Regions from separate parts of the Dethiosulfatibacter sp. genome, predicted to be linked through region 3. Evidence: riboswitches for the same ligand, from Rfam matches in the RefSeq annotation. Region 3 holds a riboswitch; each other region holds the start of a gene.

Region 1 (3,176 bases), on a different contig from region 3:
TTCTTTCGGCAGTTCTTACTGCAATAGCATGTAACTTTGTTGCTGGAGACCAGTATTTGTCAATAGTTATAACTGGAAGGATGTACAAGGATGTATTTGAAGAGAAGGGACTTCATCCGAAGAACCTTTCAAGGGTACTTGAAGATTCAGGAACACTAACTTCAGCACTTGTTCCATGGAATACCTGTGGAGCATTTATGTACAAGACTCTTGGAGTTCATCCATTTGCCTATGCACCCTATGCATTCCTCAACCTGCTGAATCCGTTGATTTCAATATTCTATGGATACACAGGAATTACAATGGAAAAAATCAAAAAGTCAAAGGAAGAGAAAAAAGAAGCAAAATCAGAGGAATCTGTTGAACAGACAGCATAACTAAGTAATAATTGTGGGAATGGTTTATCGGGTTTAGAACGTTATATAATACACAGGAACCGCCGGTTTAATTGCCGGCGGTTCCTTTTATAGCTTAGGTAAGTTAAAATTGTAACAGTGTAATATGCTTCATGATATAATATAAGTCTATAGAGACACAAGATGTTTGATTAATATGCAGTGAATAATAAATAGATTATTAAGGGGATGGTTCTTTGAACAGATTTAAAATTGGTGAAATGGCAAAGATTAACAAGGTTACAATCCAAACGCTTAGACATTATGACAATATTGGGCTCCTTAAACCCTCTATGGTGGACGAGGATACTGGATACAGATACTACCATATAAACCAGAGCGCAAAGCTTGACCTTATTAATTATATGAAGCTTCTTGGAATGTCCCTTGACCAGATAAAGAAGCTCTTCGAAAAGAACGACCCCGAGCTTATTATTGAAAACCTAAACGAACAGCTTAAGTGGATTGAGGAAAACAAGAAAAAGCTTGAAATAATGGAAAGGGGTGCAATGAGGTTCAAGGAGAACCTTGGGGAGTATGCCAGGACCCTAGAAGATGAATCAGTTAACATTGTGGATTTTCCCGAGAGGAGGATATTTTGTTATAATAGTGGAATAAACATTTATGAGAAAGGCATAGAAACCTACGAGTATATGCTTAGGGAGTTGAAGAACCAGGTAGAGATCAATAACCTTCCAATGATATATTTCCACAATGTAGGATCCTTAATAAGAATGGATAATATCAAAGTTAGAGACTACAAGTCTACAGAAATCTTTGTATTTGTTGACACTGATTTCAGTAGGGATGAAGGATTTGAAAAAATAATGGGAGGTAATTATGCCTGTATATGCTTCAAAGGAGAGGAGGGTTTTGAAAATGAGCTCTACTATGCGGAAAAGCTCCTGGATTTTGTTGATGATAATGACTATGAAATTGTAGGAGAGTATCTCTGTGAGGTAATAACAGAACTTCCAGTCTTTAACGAAAACAGTAGAGGAATGTTCATCAGACTACAGGTTCCGATAAAATAAATAATAATCCTTGACCCTATTGTAACAATAGGGTTTATAATTAAGTTAGATAGACAAAGCGACTATGTCGCGTCATCCGCGTTAGCGGTGTTGTCCGCGTGGAAAGTTTACATTGAACGCAAAATACCAACGATTTAAGGGATTTTGCATATTTAGCTTTCCTAAGATAAATAAATCTCCGATTCTTACGTTCCCGCATAAAACATTGACAGAATAAGGAATTTAAGAACTATGGGTATTGAAGTGATTTTATGCCTGCCGTGATTGCAAAGGAGCTATTCGAATATTTCGAGTATGCTCCTGTTTTTGTGTTCGATTTTTATGTTCCTCGTTAAAATTCATAATTCTTTAGTTGGATGTATCATAAGCATTGTTAGGCAACAAGCATAGCAGCACTTGAAATATTAAAATGGAGAAAAAAGGAGGATTTTATGAAACCGGGAGTAATCAAAGTAAGGGTGAATCCTGATCTATGTCAGGGTTGCAGGGCATGTGAGTCTGTATGTTCTGTATTTCATCTGGGAGTAGTGGACCCAGCGGCTACAGGTATCAAAATTAGTGAAAAGAAAATGGGTCATTTTAAACAAAATGTATGTCAGCAGTGTTCTGACATGGTATGTGCAGAACATTGTCCGGTTGATGCCATATCAAGAGATTCATTTACCGGAGCTGTAACAATAAGCGATGCATGCATAGGTTGTGGTAAATGTGCGGAAGATTGTCCGATTGATGCAATAAGCATGATTGAATTTGAAGGTAAGCCTTTGGCTTACAAATGTGATTTATGTGGCGGAGTACCTGAATGTGTTAAAATCTGCCCTCGAAATGCGTTGGGATGGTGATGAGATGAAGGGTTATAAGAATTGTGTATTAAGGATAGATTTGAGTTCTAGAAACATAAGCAAGGAAAAGCTCAACATGGAATATGTTAAAAGATATCTTGGAGGAGAAGGTTATGGGGTTGCTCTTTTGTGGGATGAAGTCCCCCATGATACAGAGCCTTTGTCTGAGAAGAATATACTATCATTCAATACTGGACCTCTTACAGGAACTCCAATGGCTTCGGCATCAAGAATTTCAATCAATTTTCTTTCACCTTTGTCAAACACCATAGGGTCTTCAAACATGGGAAGTCACTTCGGTGCAGAAGTGAAATTTGCAGGTTATGATTCCATTTTATTTGAAGGTAAGGCGGATAAACCGGTAATAGTAGTAATAGAAAATGACAAGGTTGAAATCAAAGATGCAGCACACCTTTGGGGAAAGAACACCAGAGAAACAACAGAAATTCTTAATGAGGAACTGGGAAAGGAATACAAGATATCGTGTATAGGACAGGGCGGAGAAAACCTTTCAAGTATTGCTTGCATATTCAGCGATGACTGTTTTGCAGGAAGAGGTGGTGCTGGTGCTGTAATGGGATCCAAAAATCTTAAGGCAGTGGCAGTAAAAGGAAATGGAAAGATAGAAATAAACGACAAGGACAAGTTCCTGGAAATAAATGCAGTGGCCATAAGGGAAATTAGGGACGAAGTCTATACCTGGGGTCCGGTACATGGATACGGCACTCCTGCATGGCTTGACGGTGCCAATGAATGCGGGTTGCTACCTACAAGGAATTTCAGACAAAACCAGTTTGAAAAGCTCGAGCCGATTATGCCTACCCAACTGTGGAACAACCGGGAGAAGTTTGAAGTGAGAAGAAGAGCCTGTTATTCTTGTCAGCTTGGATGCCATAAATATATAG
Region 2 (3,176 bases), on a different contig from region 3:
TGTCCTTGCTTCCCGTTCAATATTTATAAGACCGGCTTTTCCCCTATAGGTGGATACTGTTATCTTAGAAGGCTTTCCGAAGGAATATTCACCAGCTCCAACTACTGCAAGTCCATTTATTTCTCCAACCTTTTCCCCTTCAACATCAAGTAAATAGGTTCCCTCGTCAAATAGCTCTAAAACTTTATCCTCATACATGTTGTTCCTGTTTATCTTCTGCTGTATAGCCTTTTCAACATGCTTTTTATATACAAGATTGCTTTCTTCCAGACAGGCCCATGAATCAGCTTCGTAAATAATTTCAACAACCTTGTTGAATCTTGATGAAAGCTTCTCCTGATTGTCTGCAATCTTTGAACTGTATTCTACAACCTTGCAGACTGCATCCCTTTCAAAGTGCTTAAGATCTTCCTTTTCACAGTGGGAAGCTATGAACTTAGTCATTTTTTCCACATTTGCACTGGATCTTACCATTTCAACATCAAAATCAGCCCTGATTTTGAAGAGCTTTGAAAACTGCTCGTCATATGAATAAAGCATACTATAGGACCTTGGATCCCCTACCAGTATGACCTTGATGTCAAGCTTTATTGGTTCAGGCTTAAGGCCTGTAGTTACAGGATATCCCATTGTAGTCTGAATTGTCTCTATCTTTGTCTCGTCATTCAATAATGCCCTCATTAGTCCCTTATATGCAAAAACATTTTCCATAAGGTCCTTTACCTGAATAATAAGATAACCTCCATTTGCTGCATGGATAGATCCAGGAATGATTTTTTTAAAGGAGGTCTTTAATACTCCCATTTCATTCACAAACTCTATGTTTCCCAAAAGGTTTGAATGTGTTGGGTTTGTCTCAAATACTACTGGTGCATTCTCTTTGTCAGAATTGTCTATGAAAAGATTCACCTGATATCTTTCAAAGAAAGAATCATTGTTTTTGTTCTGCATTGCCAAAAATGGATTCGACTGCGGCTGCTTGTTGTCTGTCTTGAACATGTCTACCTTGTCTATTATGTCATTCTTCAAGTCTATAAGATAATTTTCAACTTTTTTGTTCCCGTCAAATCTGTATTTCAACCTGTCTGTGTGTAGGTTTACAACCTTTGTTGCAAATTCACTATCAAGCTTCTTGAGCTTGTCCCTGAAGCTTTCGTCTATGTCCTTGATTTTCTTGAACAGGTCAATGCTTGCAAGGTTCAGTTCACTAGATTTTTTCTGTATCTCGGCGTATTTTTCCTTTGAGATGTCCTTAAAATCCTCTTCTGTCATAGGAACATCATTTTCCTTAAGTGGTACGCTGACAAGACCCCTATCTGTATTTGAATATATAAAACCGAATTTCTTGGCAAGAGTATTAAGCTCAGCCAAAAGCTCCTCGGAAGTTTCGTTAAGCTGCTTGAAAAGCATATTTTTTGCTCTTTCATATTCCTTTGAAGTAAAGGTGTTCTCTATTTCCTTCTTTATAAATATAATCGTATTTTCTATGGCTTTTTTGAAAATTTTTCCCTGTCCGCTATCCAACCTAAGGGATATTGGATTTTCAGGTTTCTTGAAATTGTAAACGTATACCCAGTCTCCTGAAGTATTTTCTCCACGAGCCTTCTTTTCCGTAATAAGACTAATATAGGAATTTCTACCGGTTCCACTTATTCCTGAAATATAAATATTGTAGCCTTTTCTTTTTATATTAAGGCCGAAATCAATTGCTTCAACTGCTCTTTCCTGTCCAATGATTCCCTCAAGTGGCTCTAAGTCCGCCGTGGATTCAAATTTTTTGCATTCATCACAGCATTCATTTCTCAATTGAGTGTATTTAAGTTCATTTCCCTTCATATCATGTCCTCCAAAAATCATCTTTCCTCTATGTTCTTTATATTATAACACATATTCATTATATATTTACAGACATAATAACCTTTTCCTCACTAAATTTATATTGAATTTAGATATTTTTTTTGGTAGAATTAGAATGTATTAACTCCGATCTGATTTTCCTAAGGTTTTCTATGGTAATCAGACTATGGGTTTGTCTGGAAACGGACCTGCCTCCCGGTTGGAAAGGAGATGATTTTATCTATTCCGGGTGGAATAGATATTTTTTATGGAAAAAAAAAGAATAATAGCTTTAGTATCATTAATTGCAATATCCCTGGCTGTACTTTCATTGACCATGGAATACAAGAATGAATATCTTGCTTCCATATATCCCGAAGCAAATATTGTAGAAACAAGTTTCGATAAGAACTTAAATTCTAAAAATTGTTTTGCGGAATATGTTTACGAAGTCCATTTGGAGAATAAGAATCTTGACTGCTATTTCATAAAATCCATAGGATACAAGGACTTTGTCTACTATATGGTTGAAATAAACAACATCGATGAAAGTATTGAAACAGTCAGACTAATTGACGAACACGAAACAGAGGATTACGGAGGATACATAAGGGAAGGATGGTTTCTGGAAAGATTTCAAAACATGCCTCTATCCCATCCAGCAGAACTTGTAAAAATGCATAAAGAAAATGATTATGAAATAGTCGCAATAACCGGGGCAACTATTACTAGCCACTCAGCTACAGAAGCTGTAAATTTGGCAATCGAGATTCACCACAAGAAAGCAGCTACGCTGCGTTAAATGCACAAGCATTTATTAAGACGCGAAGGAAAGTTTCCTCAAACGCATAACACCAACGCTTCAAGGGGTTATGATATTAACTTTCCTAAGCTGACAAGAAAGCAGCTAAGCCGTAGTAAATACGTGAGCAGTTATTCAAGACGCAAAAGAAAGTTAAAACAAAAACTAAGGAGAGAATCATGTCAAAAAAACTGAAATTATTAAGCATAGTGTTTGTATTGATACTTGCATTTGCTGCATGTACACCAAAAACAGAAGACAACAACGAAGGAACTGAAACAACTGAAACCCCTATAGAAATACAGGGTATTGAAGGTGGAACAAAAATGATTGATGCCGAAGAAATCAAGGCTATGGAATCTCAAACACTTGCAACAACAAACATTTCATCAAGCGGTGAAGTTGTTGAAGTTGAAATCAAGGGCATAAAGATAAACAAAATACTTAAGCAATATGAACTAAGACAGGATGATTTTGAAGGTATAAGATTTTTTGCTGGTGATGGATATTCAATCGTCATTCCAAAGGAAATCCTTGG
Region 3 (3,176 bases):
ATAGTCGCCGTCTATTGGGTCTCCCGTATCAACTACCTTGTAGTCCCTTCCCTTGACCAATGTCAAAGGTTTTCCTTCTCTTGCATCATAGGTGACTTCTGACTTTACAGCAATGCCGTCCATTGCCGATGCATTGAAGTTGGGAGAAGAGTATTTTGCGAAATAGGGCTCAGCCGTTACCCTTCCCAGTGAATCCATTACACTTATTGTTTCAACGGCTTTATTTTCAAGTTCTTCCTTGAATCTTTCAAGATATCCCTTTAGAGCCACCTCAAGGTCTGTATTTTCCAGATATATATTTCTTTCTATTTTCATGGCTACCTCTCTTATTCAGTATATACCTTTACGATATTTCCTTTTTGTATTCCTTCGGTACCTGATTTTATCACTACATATCCTTCACTTTTTGAAAGCTGGGATATGGCGGCAGATTTTTTTATCAATGGATTAAAAAGATATTTCCCATCATTGAGTTCCAAGGTCCCCATTACATAGGTTTCCTTGCCTGGAGCTCCTGTAAGATTATAGGTGAGCTCCGCTTCAATATAGAAAGCCATGGTTTCTTCCTTTTTAAGGAGTATCTTGAATAATTCCTTTCCGAATATTGTGAAAATTATAGAAGAAGATCCTGGATGTCCAGGCAGTCCTAATAGTGCAGTGTTTCTTGCACAAGACATTATGGTAGGCTTTCCAGGTTTTACCGCCGCTCCGTGAACGAAGAGCCCCGGTTCTCCAAAGCTGTCGAGAACTTCCGCCGTAACATCCTTTATTCCAGCCGAACTTCCCCCGGACACTATGACAATATCCGTCTTATCAATCCATTTTTCAACTTCATTAAATAGGCTTCCCTCATCATCATTGACTATGGACTTGTAAATCACTTCACCACCGTATTTTTCAATTAGGGCTCCCACAACGAAACTGTTTATATCCCTAACTTCACCGAGCTTTATCTCCACTTCCGGCTTTCTTATTTCGTCTCCAGAAGATATTATTACAGCCTTTGGCTTCTTAAATACGGAAATCTCAGATACACCAATGGCGCTTAATGCTCCCATATCAAAAGCTGTAATCTTCCTTCCCTTTTTCACTATAATATCATCTACGTTTATGTCTTCACCAATATATATTATATTTTCCCCTGGATGCATGGTCATGTTCACTGCCACCGTATCTTCTTTAAGTTTCTCCGTATATTCAATCATTACGACTGCATCAGCGCCCTTGGGAATCATTCCCCCTGTAGGAATATATACACAGGTGTTTTCCACAACTTCTGTATGAGCTTCAGTTCCCATTAGGACCTCTCCTGAAACATCCAGAAAGACAGGCATGCTTTCCGATGCACCGCTTGTATCCGAGGACATCAATGCATATCCGTCAACAGTTGATTTGTTGAAGTCGGGTATATTTACAGAGCTCATTATATCCATGGATGAATATCTGTACTGTGCTTCACTAATATGAATAATTTCTGTTTCAATTTCTATGTTGCTGAAATGTTCTCTCATCATTTCTTTTATCCTGTCCGGGTTGTATGCTTTTAGAAATTTCATTATTCCTCCATATTCAATCCTCGGGACATTAATCCCTCATTCTTATACCGATTGTGACTGTTAGTCTGGCAATAAAAAAAAACTATCCGGTCGGATAGTCATCATACTCCTTTCCAAACCGGGAGGCGCAATTTTTGCAAACTGCACCCATAGGCTAAGTTATCTCATAAAGATAAATTAGCTCGAAGTATATATATTTTACACCTTTTTTAGCTGTTTTTCAATGTTTTTATTGGTTTGGGAATCATGACAGCGACTTTTATTCCGCATCCAATAAATAAACATTATTGATACGTCGTTCGTTTTTTCCCTTTCGTTTTTTTCGAATGTACTGCCGCAAGAGCTATGGAATTAAGCTTTGCTTCCTCTGAATCGGCTCTAATTGTCTATACAATAAAGTCATATTCAGATTATTTAACATGTTTGTACATGTTTATTGGCAGTTTTACGATTTCTTAATTTACAACCTTGAAACCATACTTCTCAAAGACCGCCTTCATATCTTCATTTGTCAGCAATTCATCATAGATTTTCTCTGCGTTCGCATTTTTCGAATCCTTAAGCAAGGCTATCCAGTATGTTGCCTTCTCATTGTATTGGTCATCGATTTCGTACATGTCAAACTTGCCTTTAGTCGATTCGGTCACATCGGTTACATAGACAAGACCGGCATCAGCCTCTCCCAGTGCAATCTTCGATGCAACACCCTTTACAGTCGATTCATTTGATACAACATTTGACAGAACCTTCTCAGTATAGCCATCCACTCCCGATTCTTCATATTTTGCCAATATGTTCCTTGCATATTTCCCTGCAGGCACCTCTTCAGCAGCAATTATTATGCTTGCATCACCTGCCAGATTATAAAGCGAGTTCACCTTTTCGTTTCCCTTGGGAGTAATGAGAACCATCTTGTTTTCAAGTATTCCAATTCCCTTTTCAACAAATCCACCTTCATTAAGAAGTTTGTAGTTCTTTTCATTGGCGGACAAATAAATATCGGCTTCGGCACCGTTTTCTATCTGTATCCTCAATCTTGTAGAACTATCCAGATTTAAAGTAATCTCATCTCCTAGAACTGTATTTATCTCACCCATGCTTTCAGTCAGCGATGCAGCCGAAAACACAAGTACTTTCTCTTCCTTTCCACAAGAAGTAAACATGAAGGCAATAACTGCCACCACTACCAGTTTAATCAAAATATTTTTTTTCATCCTATTTTCCCTTCCCTTTCATTTATTCTACTTATTTCATTATTTTTTCCTTCATGGTAATGCACTGTCCCTGGTTTTTAACCATAATGATTTCGGCCAGTATGCTAACTGCAATATCCTCGGGAGAATTACCTCCAAGGGCAAGGCCTATAGGAGAATGTACACCCTTTATCAATTCCTCTTCATATCCCTTTTCTACCATACTCTTGAACATGGTCTTGATCTTGTTTCTGCTGCCTATTACACCTAAATACCTGTACTCCTTTCTGAGCATGGATTCTACTGCAAGTTGGTCATGAACATGTCCGTGAGTAGCTACTACTACGAAAGTACTTGAATTGGTAGAAAGCTTTTCACACTCTTCTCCAATGTCTCCATAAATCACTTCCGTTGCTTCAGGGAATCT
Region 4 (3,176 bases), on a different contig from region 3:
CCTTCTTCAGAGCTTAGATAATTTGCAAAAGCAGATGCAGCCTCTTTTTTTTCAGAGAAAGTCAATACGCATACAGGAATTGTTTTTATTGAATTATCTTCTTTATTTATTTGGACTACCTCAATTTCTTCAACACCCTGTGCATTGTCTTCCCAGATGATGCATGCATCAGCTTGTTCCATTGCTATGTGTACAAGAACCTCGTTTACAGTTGCATCCTTAGCAACAACATTAGCTTCAACTGCTTCAAGTATTCCTTTTTTATCCAGAATTTTCTGTGAAACTTTTCCTATTGCGGCGGATCTTTCGTCGCCGAGTACGATCTTCACTCCTTCCTTTGTAAGGTCATCAAGGCAGGTGATGTTTGCTGGATTTCCAGCTGGTACAGCTATAACGGGAGTATGATATACAATATTTTGAGCATTTTCTGTCAATCCTTTTTCCTGTGCTGATTCGAAATATGAATATGCACCTGGAATATAAAGGTCACCTTCTTGCATAAGTTCTAACTGGGTTAGGTTTTGTGCTGATCCTGCATAAGAATATTCGATTTGTACATTGAATTTTTCAGCATAAATTTGAGCGATTTCATCCATGGGTTTTCTAAGACCGGCACCGCAGTATACAATGAGTGTTTCATTTTTATTTTCTGAGTTAATCTTAGCTGTGTTTTCTACCGCAGAGCTTTCACCATCAGTATTTTCACCTGAATTGTTTGCTTCGCTGTTTGAACATCCTGCAATTGTGAACAGCATTAATGCTAGCATCAGAGTTACAATTAATAGTTTTTTGATTTTCATTTTGTTCTCCTTAGATTTATTTTGAGTTTTCACAAAAACGGTCCAAATCCAGCAATCTGGCAGGCCCGGAGATTGTCGTTCCAAAGAAAAAAGTGGGTTTTCCCGTATTCATGAAGTTTGAAAGTGTATTGTTGACTACAGTGCTACCTGTAGCTACAACGAGGTCACACCATTCAATTGCAGCGGTAAAATTATCTTCGCCATTTTCAATTAGTACATTGTTCTTCTTTGTTCCTACTTTTTCATCGTCAAGATCAAGCACTCTAATTTTAAAGTTTTTTGACAGATTCTCAAGGAATGCTGGCTGAAATCCTACAAGTATGATTTTAGGATTACCATATTTTTCCTTGATGTTTTCAACAAGTTTTTCAGCACATGATTCAGGTTCTTCGTCCTTGCAGTGTATTGTATTTGTTGTGATTCCCAGATAGTGGGTAATTGCATTTACAGAAGAAATAAAAATTGCTCTGCTCAGATTCGAACTAAGTTCCATTTCAAGTATTTCACCTATTGTTCCTGTGAAATTTCCTGGATTATCTGTAAAAGCCTGTCCAATAGAACCTTTGAATTCTGCCTGCATAAGTTTTTCTTTTCCCTTTATGAGAGGGTAGTCCCTGCGGATTGGATTTCCTATTGCTTCTTCAGTGGTAAGAACCTTAGCTTCTATTGAAATGTTTTCATTCATTAAATTATTTTTAACTACTAGATCCTTGAATTTTAATTTGATATCATTCATTAAACACGTATTCATAAAAATCTCCTTTAAAATAAAAAAATCCATGCTCCCCAAAAAAAGAACATAGACACTGAGTCTCGGTTACCTTTCCACACGGGAGGCATATCCGTTTCCAGATAAACCCTGTCGGTCTTTGTCCATGGCTAGGCCGAAGGTACAAAAGACTCGGTAATGAGTATATGATTGAATCAAATAAAGTATAACAGAATATATATAGGATGTAAAGACGAATTAATATATAGTGATATTTTATTACTTCATATCACGATTCCTTTACTGAATTATAATTCTATTTGGTAAATACATCTAATTCATTGTATAATTAAATACGAGACAATATTAGGAGGATAAAATGAAAAAATTAATAAAAAACAATGTTAACTGGGTCGGAAAAGTTGATTGGGAATTACGGAAATTTCATGGCGATGAATATTCAACAAATAGTGGTTCTAGTTATAATTCATATTTAATTCAGGAAGAAAAAACAGTTCTAATTGATACCGTATGGCTTCCATTTGCTGAAGAATTTGTAGATAACCTTGCTTCAGAAGTCAATTTGGAAGATATAGATTATATAATTGTAAATCATGGAGAGATAGACCATAGCGGTGCATTGGTTAAATTGATGGAAAGAATTCCTGAAACTCCAATTTACTGTACGGCCAATGCTGTAAAGTCTCTAGAGGGACAATATCACAAAAAGTGGAATCTGAATGTTGTGAAAACGGGAGACAGTCTTGATATAGGCAATGGTAAATCGCTGGTTTTTGTTGAAATGAGGATGCTTCATTGGCCTGACAGTATGGCTACTTATATGACTGGTGACAATATTCTTTTTAGCAATGATGCATTTGGCCAACACTATGCATGTGAAAGTATATTTAATGATACTGTAGATCAATGCAAATTATTTGAAGAAGCAATCAAGTATTATGCAAATATACTTACTCCTTTCAGCAAGATTTTAAAGAAAAAGCTGGATGAAGTCATTGGCATGAATTTGGATATTGATATTATTGCAACTAGTCATGGAGTTGTCTGGAGGGACAATCCTATGCAAATAGTTAGTAAATATTTGGAATGGTGTGATGATTATCAAGAAAATCAAATAACAATCATCTACGATACAATGTGGGACGGTACCAAGAAAGTTGCAGAAAAAATTGCCGAAGGCATTCGTATGGAAGATGAGGAAGTAACTATTAAGATATTTAATATTGCTAAAACAGATGACAATGATTTGGCAACAGAAGTATTTAGGTCCAAAGCAATACTAATGGGGTCGCCAACTGTAAGCAACAGTGTTTTAAGGTCTCTTGTTGGATTTGCTCACTATCTTAAGGAATTGAAGTTCAAAAATAAAAAAGCAGCAGCATTTGGTTGCTATGGATGGAGCGGTGAATCACCAAAGGTTCTTGCTGATTTGCTTAATAGTGCAGGATTTGAAGTTGTTGGTGAAAACCTAAAGGTTAACTGGAATATGTCAGATGTGACTGAAAAGGAAGCGGTTGAATTTGGGAAGCAGTTTGTTAGAAATATATAATCATAGATTACACTTAAGTAAAAAATAATTGTATTTTAGACTAAAAATCCCCTGCAGTGTTGACTGCAGGGGATTAATTATACTATTGTTTTATAAT

Evidence for each region. Region 3 has a riboswitch for molybdenum cofactor ahead of AC3AX0_RS04210 (molybdopterin molybdotransferase MoeA). Riboswitches for the same ligand answer to the same signal wherever they lie in the genome.
Region 1: it holds a riboswitch for molybdenum cofactor, as region 3 does, so the genes downstream of both, AC3AX0_RS02360 (4Fe-4S dicluster domain-containing protein) here and AC3AX0_RS04210 (molybdopterin molybdotransferase MoeA) in region 3, are expected to answer to the same signal.
Region 2: it holds a riboswitch for molybdenum cofactor, as region 3 does, so the genes downstream of both, AC3AX0_RS03965 (FMN-binding protein) here and AC3AX0_RS04210 (molybdopterin molybdotransferase MoeA) in region 3, are expected to answer to the same signal.
Region 4: it holds a riboswitch for molybdenum cofactor, as region 3 does, so the genes downstream of both, AC3AX0_RS07635 (Rossmann-like domain-containing protein) here and AC3AX0_RS04210 (molybdopterin molybdotransferase MoeA) in region 3, are expected to answer to the same signal.

The regions. Positions count from the first base shown of each region.
Region 1 is NZ_CEZJXU010000029.1:761-3,936, forward strand. It holds partial or broken gene nhaC (Na+/H+ antiporter NhaC) at 1-377, shown strand, start outside; gene AC3AX0_RS02355 (MerR family transcriptional regulator) at 593-1,429, shown strand; molybdenum cofactor riboswitch at 1,594-1,720, shown strand; gene AC3AX0_RS02360 (4Fe-4S dicluster domain-containing protein) at 1,861-2,271, shown strand; gene AC3AX0_RS02365 (aldehyde ferredoxin oxidoreductase family protein) at 2,234-3,176, shown strand, end outside.
Region 2 is NZ_CEZJXU010000068.1:2,979-6,154, reverse strand. It holds gene AC3AX0_RS03970 (Lon protease family protein) at 1-1,836, opposite strand, end outside; molybdenum cofactor riboswitch at 1,970-2,083, shown strand; gene AC3AX0_RS03965 (FMN-binding protein) at 2,105-2,638, shown strand; partial or broken gene AC3AX0_RS03960 (hypothetical protein) at 2,818-3,176, shown strand, end outside.
Region 3 is NZ_CEZJXU010000074.1:3,195-6,370, forward strand. It holds partial or broken gene AC3AX0_RS04205 (molybdopterin biosynthesis protein) at 1-315, opposite strand, end outside; gene AC3AX0_RS04210 (molybdopterin molybdotransferase MoeA) at 327-1,556, opposite strand; molybdenum cofactor riboswitch at 1,647-1,756, opposite strand; gene modA (molybdate ABC transporter substrate-binding protein) at 2,012-2,770, opposite strand; gene AC3AX0_RS04220 (XdhC family protein) at 2,802-3,176, opposite strand, start outside.
Region 4 is NZ_CEZJXU010000186.1:1,443-4,618, forward strand. It holds gene modA (molybdate ABC transporter substrate-binding protein) at 1-800, opposite strand, end outside; gene AC3AX0_RS07635 (Rossmann-like domain-containing protein) at 817-1,551, opposite strand; molybdenum cofactor riboswitch at 1,603-1,719, opposite strand; gene AC3AX0_RS07640 (anaerobic nitric oxide reductase flavorubredoxin) at 1,889-3,079, shown strand.